3 regions of the Isoptericola sp. NPDC056578 genome follow, and region 2 is predicted to be linked to each of the others. Evidence: riboswitches for the same ligand, from Rfam matches in the RefSeq annotation. Region 2 holds a riboswitch; each other region holds the start of a gene.
The links. Region 2 has a riboswitch for thiamine pyrophosphate ahead of ACFQ80_RS20800 (ECF transporter S component). Riboswitches for the same ligand answer to the same signal wherever they lie in the genome.
Positions count from the first base shown of each region.

Region 1: it holds a riboswitch for thiamine pyrophosphate, as region 2 does, so the genes downstream of both, thiO (glycine oxidase ThiO) here and ACFQ80_RS20800 (ECF transporter S component) in region 2, are expected to answer to the same signal.
Region 3: it holds a riboswitch for thiamine pyrophosphate, as region 2 does, so the genes downstream of both, ACFQ80_RS02860 (bifunctional hydroxymethylpyrimidine kinase/phosphomethylpyrimidine kinase) here and ACFQ80_RS20800 (ECF transporter S component) in region 2, are expected to answer to the same signal.

Region 1 is NZ_JBHTVC010000054.1:29,128-31,376, reverse strand. Features, by position in the region: gene guaA (glutamine-hydrolyzing GMP synthase) at 1-557, opposite strand, end outside; gene thiE (thiamine phosphate synthase) at 663-1,301, opposite strand; TPP riboswitch at 1,333-1,435, shown strand; gene thiO (glycine oxidase ThiO) at 1,425-2,249, shown strand, end outside.
Region 2 is NZ_JBHTVC010000078.1:856-3,104, forward strand. Features, by position in the region: gene rsfS (ribosome silencing factor) at 1-221, shown strand, start outside; gene ACFQ80_RS20790 (histidine phosphatase family protein) at 218-907, shown strand; tRNA gene ACFQ80_RS20795 (tRNA-Ala) at 1,000-1,072, shown strand; TPP riboswitch at 1,236-1,347, shown strand; gene ACFQ80_RS20800 (ECF transporter S component) at 1,341-1,979, shown strand; gene ACFQ80_RS20805 (ABC transporter ATP-binding protein) at 1,984-2,249, shown strand, end outside.
Region 3 is NZ_JBHTVC010000004.1:71,654-73,902, forward strand. Features, by position in the region: gene ACFQ80_RS02850 (YcnI family protein) at 1-168, opposite strand, end outside; gene ACFQ80_RS02855 (hypothetical protein) at 257-928, opposite strand; TPP riboswitch at 1,055-1,197, shown strand; gene ACFQ80_RS02860 (bifunctional hydroxymethylpyrimidine kinase/phosphomethylpyrimidine kinase) at 1,188-2,249, shown strand, end outside.

The DNA of each region.
Region 1 (2,249 bases), on a different contig from region 2:
TCGGGGTGCCACTGCACGCCGTACAGGCGACGGCCGGTGTCCTCGAACGCGGCGACCGGCGAGCCGGACGACGTCGCGAGCACCTGGAAGCCCTCCGGCGCGGCGTGCACGGAGTCGCCGTGGCTCATCCAGGTGGTCTGGTGGTCGGGGGAGCCCGCCAGCAGCACGCCCGCCTCGCACACCTCGACCTCGGTGCCGCCGTACTCCCTCTGCCCCGTCTGCGCGACGGTGCCGCCCAGCGCCTGCGCCATCGCCTGGAAGCCGTAGCAGATGCCGAGCACCGGCACGCCGGCCTCGAACAGCGCCGGGTCCACGAACGGGGCGCCCGTGGCGTACACCGACGACGGCCCGCCCGAGAGGATGATCGCCGCCGGGTTCTTGGCGAGCATCTGCTCGGTGGTGAACGTGTGGGGCACGATCTCGGAGTAGACGCGGGCCTCGCGCACGCGGCGCGCGATGAGCTGCGCGTACTGCGCGCCGAAGTCGACGACGAGGACCGGTCGCGGCGTGGGCGCCAGGTCGGCGGTGGTGGGGGTGTCGGTGGCGGGAGACGTCACCGAGCCATCGTAGCCGCCGGACGGTACCGCTCCCGGGCCCGTCCCACGGGTCACGCGGTGGGGTAGGTCACCTCGACACCGCGGCGGCGCGCCGGCCGTCGGCGGTCAGGCCAACCGCTCCCGCAGCTCGCGCGCGGCGCGCCCGGGGTCGGGCGCCTGCGTGATCGCGCGCACGACGACGACGCGCGACGCACCGGCGTCGAGCACGGCGTCCAGCCGCTCGGCGTCGACGCCGCCGATGGCGAACCACGGCGTCGTCGGGCGGGTCGCGGCGACCTCGCGCAGCAGGTCGAGCCCGACGGCCGCACGGCCGGGCTTGGTGGGCGTGGCCCACAGCGGGCCGACGCAGAAGTAGTCGACGTCCGGGTCGGCCTCGGCCTCGGCCGCCTGCGCGGCGGAGTGGGTGGAGCGGCCCAGCACCGGGCCCGGCCCGAGCAGCGACCGGACCGCCGGCACGGGCAGGTCGCGCTGCCCCATGTGCACGACGGGAGCGCCGGTCAGCCCGGCGACGTCGGCCCGGTCGTTCACCGCCCAGAGCGCGCCGTGCTCCGCGGCGACGCGGGCCACCACGGCCTGCAGCTCGAGCTCGCGCGCGACGTCGAGCGTCTTGTCCCGCAGCTGCACGACGTCCACGCCGCCCGCGAGCGCCGCGTGCAGGAAGTCCTCGAGGTCGCCCCGGTCCTCGCGGGCGTCGGTGCACAGGTACAGGCGGGCGTCGGCGAGCCGGGCGCGGGTCGTGGTCACGCCGGCCAGGGTAACCACGGCCCGGGTTACAGTGGCCGCGCACGGGAGCCCCGCTCGGGGCTGAGAGGGCGTAGGAGCCGACCGTCGAACCTGATCTGGGTCATGCCAGCGAAGGGAGCGCACATGCCCACGTCCACCGGTCCGTCCGCCACCCCCTCCGACGTCGTCGTCGTCGGCGGCGGGATCGTCGGTCTCGCGGTGGCCTGGCGGGCCGCGGACGCCGGCCTCGCCGTCACGGTGCTCGACCCGGCGCCCGGCGACGGCGCCACCCGCGCGGCCGCGGGGATGCTCGCGGCCGTCAGCGAGGCGGACTTCGGCGAGCGGGACCTCGCGCGCCTCAACCTCGCGTCGGCCGCCCGCTGGCCCGCGTTCGCCGCCGACCTCGCCGCCGCGACCGGTCGCGACGTCCCGCTGCTGCGTGCCGGGTCGCTCGCCGTCGCGTACGACGCCGACGACCTCGCCCTCCTGCGTCGCGTGCTGGCGCTGCACCGGGAGTGGGGCCTCGCGTCCGCGGAGGTCTCCGTGGCCGACGCCCGGCGCCGCGAGCCGTACCTCGGGCCGCGGCTCGCCGGGGCGGCCCGCGTCGAGGGCGACCTGGCCGTCGACCCGCGGGGCACGCACGCGGCACTCCTCGAGGCGCTGACCCGCGCGCCGGGCGGCACGGTCGTCCGCCGCGCCGCCGTGCGCCTGGAGCGGGACGCCGCGGGCCGGGTGGTCGCGGCGCACGACGCCGCCGGGGTGCGGCACGCCGCCGGGGCGGTGGTCCTCGCGGCCGGCGCCGTCCCTCCCGCGGGGCTGCTCGACGGCGCGCCGGAGGTGCGCATGCCGGTGCGGCCCGTCAAGGGCGTGACGCTGCGCCTGGACGCCGGGCCGGGGCTCGCCCTCGAGCACGTGGTGCGCGGCACGGTGCAGGGCCGGCCGGTGTACCTCGTGCCGCGGGGCCCGGGC
Region 2 (2,249 bases):
AGGCGCAGGCGCGGTGGGTGCTGCTGGACTTCGGGGAGGTCGTCGTCCACGTGCAGCACGCCGAGGACCGCGTGTACTACGCGCTCGAGCGGCTGTGGAAGGACTGCCCGGCGGTGGAGCTGCCGGAGGACGCGCGCGGCGGTGACGGCGCGGCGGCCGCCGCCGAGTACGGCGACGGCGGGGGCGACGGGGCGATCCGTCTCGCGGGCGACGAGCGGTGACGGCCGGCACCGTCGTCCTGCTGCGGCACGCCCGCACCGCCTACAACGCGTCCCTGCGGCTGCAGGGGCAGATCGACATCCCGCTCGACGAGGTCGGGCGCTGGCAGGCGGCGGAGGGCGGCTCCGCGCTCGCGTCGTCGCACCGCGCGACGCGCATCGTGTCGTCCGACCTGGGGCGCGCCGTCGAGACGGCGACCGCGTACGCGGACGCGCTCGGCGGGCAGCCCCTGGTCACCGACGAGCGCCTGCGCGAGCGCGGCTTCGGCGCCTGGGAGGGCCTCACGGGCGCGGAGCTGCAGGAGCGCTGGCCCGAGGAGTACGCCGCCTGGCGCCTGGGCGCGGAGCCCGTGGGCGCGGGGGCCGAGACGAAGGCGGCGGTCGCGGAGCGCATGGCCGAGGCCCTGGCCGAGCATGCCGGCGACCTGGACGACGACGCGACGCTCGTCGTCGTGTCGCACGGCGCCGCCATCTCGCTGGCGGTGACGGCGCTGCTCGGGCTCGACCCGACCACGTGGCGCGGGCTGTCGGGGATGCACAACGTGCACTGGTCGCACCTGCACCGTGCGGGCGAGGGTGCCGTGCCCGCCTGGCGCCTCGTGGCGCACAACGTGGGCGCGGGGTACCCCCTGGACCGCTGGCAGGCGGGGCCGGACTGGAATTTGGAACCTGGCCCGAAGTCTGCCTAAGATATCGACGTTCCCGAGGGGCGCAAGCCCGGAGGAACGCACCGAATCAGACGAATCGCCCGGTCGCCCGTCGGCCGCGAGAGTCGGTTCTCGGGGCTGTGGCGCAGCTGGTAGCGCACCTGCATGGCATGCAGGGGGTCAGGGGTTCGAGTCCCCTCAGCTCCACCCCGACGAGAAGGCCCGGAACCACACGGTTCCGGGCCTTCTTGCGTGACCAGGGGTTTCACGGTGCGGGACGCCCTTGCGCCGACGCCGTCGTCGCCTAGGGTCGGACCTGCGGCCGCGTCGTCGGCCGCCGTGAAGTCACACCTGAAGTCACATCTGAAGACACCCATGACAGGGGAGCGCCGTCGAAGGGGCGCTGAGAGTGCGGGCACAGCCGCAGACCCTTGGAACCTGCTCCGGTTAGCACCGGCGAAGGGAGTTACCTGGAATGTCCGCGCCCACTTTCGCGCGCAGCGCGTCCCTGCGGTACCGCACCGTCGACCTCGTCACCGTGGCCATGCTCGGCGTGGCCGTCGGTGTCGTCTTCTGGGGCTGGACCCAGCTCTACCACCTGCTCTCAGCCGGGCTGGCGGTCGCCTTCCCGCCGGCCACCGGGCTGCTCGGGGGCGGCTGGCTGCTCGGCGGCGTGCTGGGCGGCCTCATCGTCCGCCGTCCGGGCGCGGCGCTGCTCGCCGAGGTCGTCGCCGCGAGCGTCGAGGCGCTGCTCGGCGCCGGCTGGGGCTTCTCGGCGATCGTCTCCGGCGTCGTCCAGGGCTTCGGCGCCGAGCTCGTCCTCGCCCTGTTCCTCTACCGGCGCTTCGGCGCCGCGGTCGCGGCCCTGGCGGGCGCGGCGGCGGGCGCGTGCGGCGCCGTGTACGAGTGGTTCGCGTACTACCCGGACTGGGAGTGGGGCTTCCGCCTGGCGTACCTGGGCCTCTTCGGGCTCTCCGGCGCGCTGCTCGCCGGCCTCGGGGGCGCGGCGCTCGTGCGCGCCCTCGCGCGGGCGGGCGTGCTCGACGCGTTCGGCCCGGGTCGCGACCTCGCCGACCGCGCCGTCGACCGTGCCGTCGACCGCGCGCCGGCCTGACGGCGTGGCGCACGACGACGTCCGGGTTCGCGTGCGAGGGCTGTGCTGGCGGCCCACCGGGCGCCGGGCCCCGACGATCGAGGGCCTCGACCTCACCGTCGGCGCGGGGGAGCGCCTGGGGCTGGTCGGTCCCAGCGGGGCGGGCAAGTCGACCGTGCTGCACGCCCTGGCGGGCGTGCTGGGCGACCCGCTGCCCGGCGAGCTGTCCGGGACCGTCCACGTGGACGGCGGGGTGGGGCTCGTCCCGCAGGACCCGGGCTCCGCGGTCGT
Region 3 (2,249 bases), on a different contig from region 2:
GAAGGTGAGGGTGGCGTACGACCCGGCCTCGGCCGCGTCGGGGGTCACGGTCACGTGCGCGGAGGCGGCGGCCGCGCCGAGGACGAGGGCCGGCACGGTGAGGGCGGCGGCGCCGGCGAGGCGGCGCGCGCGGAGGGCAGGGGTGAGGGCAGGGATGGTCCTGGACATGGGTGTGCTGCTCCTGGTGCTCAGGGGTGGTCAGGGGTCGTCGGACGACGAGGGACCCGCCCCCGTCCGACGACGGACCAGGGCAGGGTCAGGCGGCGCGCACGAGGGCGCCCGGGAGCAGCGGGGGGCCTCGTGGCGGGGTGCGCCGGACGGCGCGGGCCCGGAGGGGGTGCCAGGTGCGCCCGACGACGACGGCGGGCTCGCGGACGACGGGCGGCGCCGCCGGGCCCAGCACGAGGACCGCGACGAGCCGCAGCTGGCCCGCGACGTTGACGGCCGCTCGGTCGCCCGCCGCGAGCAGCAGGGCGGTGAGCAGCACCGCGGCAGCGTGCGCGGCGAGCATCCAGGACGTCGTCCCGGGGTCGTCCGCGTGGTGCAGGTGCAGCCCGCCGCCGGTCGCGGGCCCGAGGGAGCCCGGGCCCAGCGCGTGCAGGGCGTGCCCGTCCGGCGCGGCCCCCGGCGTCGAGGGCAGGGTCGTGAGCAGGGTCGCGGGTGAGGCGCCGGTGCCCGCCGCGCCGAGCACGGACAGGGTCGTGTGCTGCACGAGCTGGAGCGCGACCATCGCGGGCAGCAGGCGGGGGAGCGTCAGCCGGCGGCGGGCGGTCCACACCGCGAGCGGTGCCGTGAGCGCCACGACGACGAGCCAGGCGAGGGGTGCCCCGGGGAGCGCGCCGCCGGCCAGGAGGTGGGCGGCGGCCGCGATGCTGAGCGTCGTGCCGGCGACGAGGAGCTCGCGCGCACGACGGACGACCACGGGCACCCCCGCACCCTACCGTGCCGCGAACAGGCCGCGGGCCTGCGGCGCAAGGCCTGGCGAAGTGTCGCGGGACGCCGACACGCGCCGCGGGACGCCGCCCGCCCCCGCGCGGGCCTGGGCTACGGTGGGCGGCACGACACGGGGTGCGTCCCGACCGGTCATCGCCGCGACATCGTCACGACGACGTCGCGACCCGGCCGGCGGGCGCTGAGAACACACCCGTCGAACCTGATCTAGCTCGTACTAGCGAAGGGATGTCGACATGAGTGCGCGTGCACCTGAAGACAGCTCCGCCGGCAGCGCCGGCTCCACCGCCCCTGCTCCCGCGGCCCCGGCGCCGACGAGGGGCAGTCGCCCCCGCGTCCTGGCCGTCGCCGGGTCCGACCCGTCCGGGGGCGCCGGGATCCAGGCGGACCTCAAGTCGATCGCGGCCGCGGGCGGCTACGGGATGGCGGCCGTCACGGCCCTGACCGTGCAGAACACGCGGGGGGTGCGCGACGTGCACGTGCCGCCCGCCGCGTTCCTGGCCGCGCAGCTCGACGCCGTCACCGACGACGTGGCCGTCGACGCCGTGAAGATCGGGATGCTCGCCTCGGCCCCCGTGGCCCACGCCGTGGCCGCCTGGCTCGACGCCCTGCCGCCCGGCGCGACGGGCGCGCGACCCGCCGTCGTCCTGGACCCGGTGATGGTCGCCACGAGCGGGGACCGCCTGCTCGACCCGGCGGCCGAGGACGCCGTGCGGGACCTGCTGTCCCGGGTGGACGTCGTGACGCCGAACCTGCCCGAGCTCGCGGTCCTCGCGCAGGAACCGTCGGCCGCGGACTGGCCCGCCGCGCTCGAGCAGGCGCGACGCCTGGCCTCCCGGCACGGGGTCCTGGTGGTGGCGAAGGGCGGCCACCTGGGCGCCTCGGGGACGGGCGCGACGGGGGCGGGGGCCCCGGACGCGCTCGTCGGGCCGCAGGGCGTGCTGGCGGAGCTCCCCGGGCCGCGCCTGACCAGCACCTCCACCCACGGCACCGGCTGCTCGTTGTCCAGCGGCCTGGCCGCGCGGTACGCGCGCACGAGGGACTGGACCGAGGCGCTGCGCGGCACGAAGGCCTGGCTGACCGCGGCGATCCGGGCGGGGGCGGCCCTGCGCGTCGGCGGCGGGAACGGGCCGGTCGACCACCTGGTGGGGCTGCGCGCCGGCGGCGCGGAGCCGCTCGCGCCGTCCGGTGCGTCCGGTGTGGGCGGGGCATCAAGTCAGGACGGGGCGGAGGACGTCGTCGCCCGCTGGTGGGACGACGCCGCGGGCGTGCGCGCCGCGATCGACGACCTGGCGTTC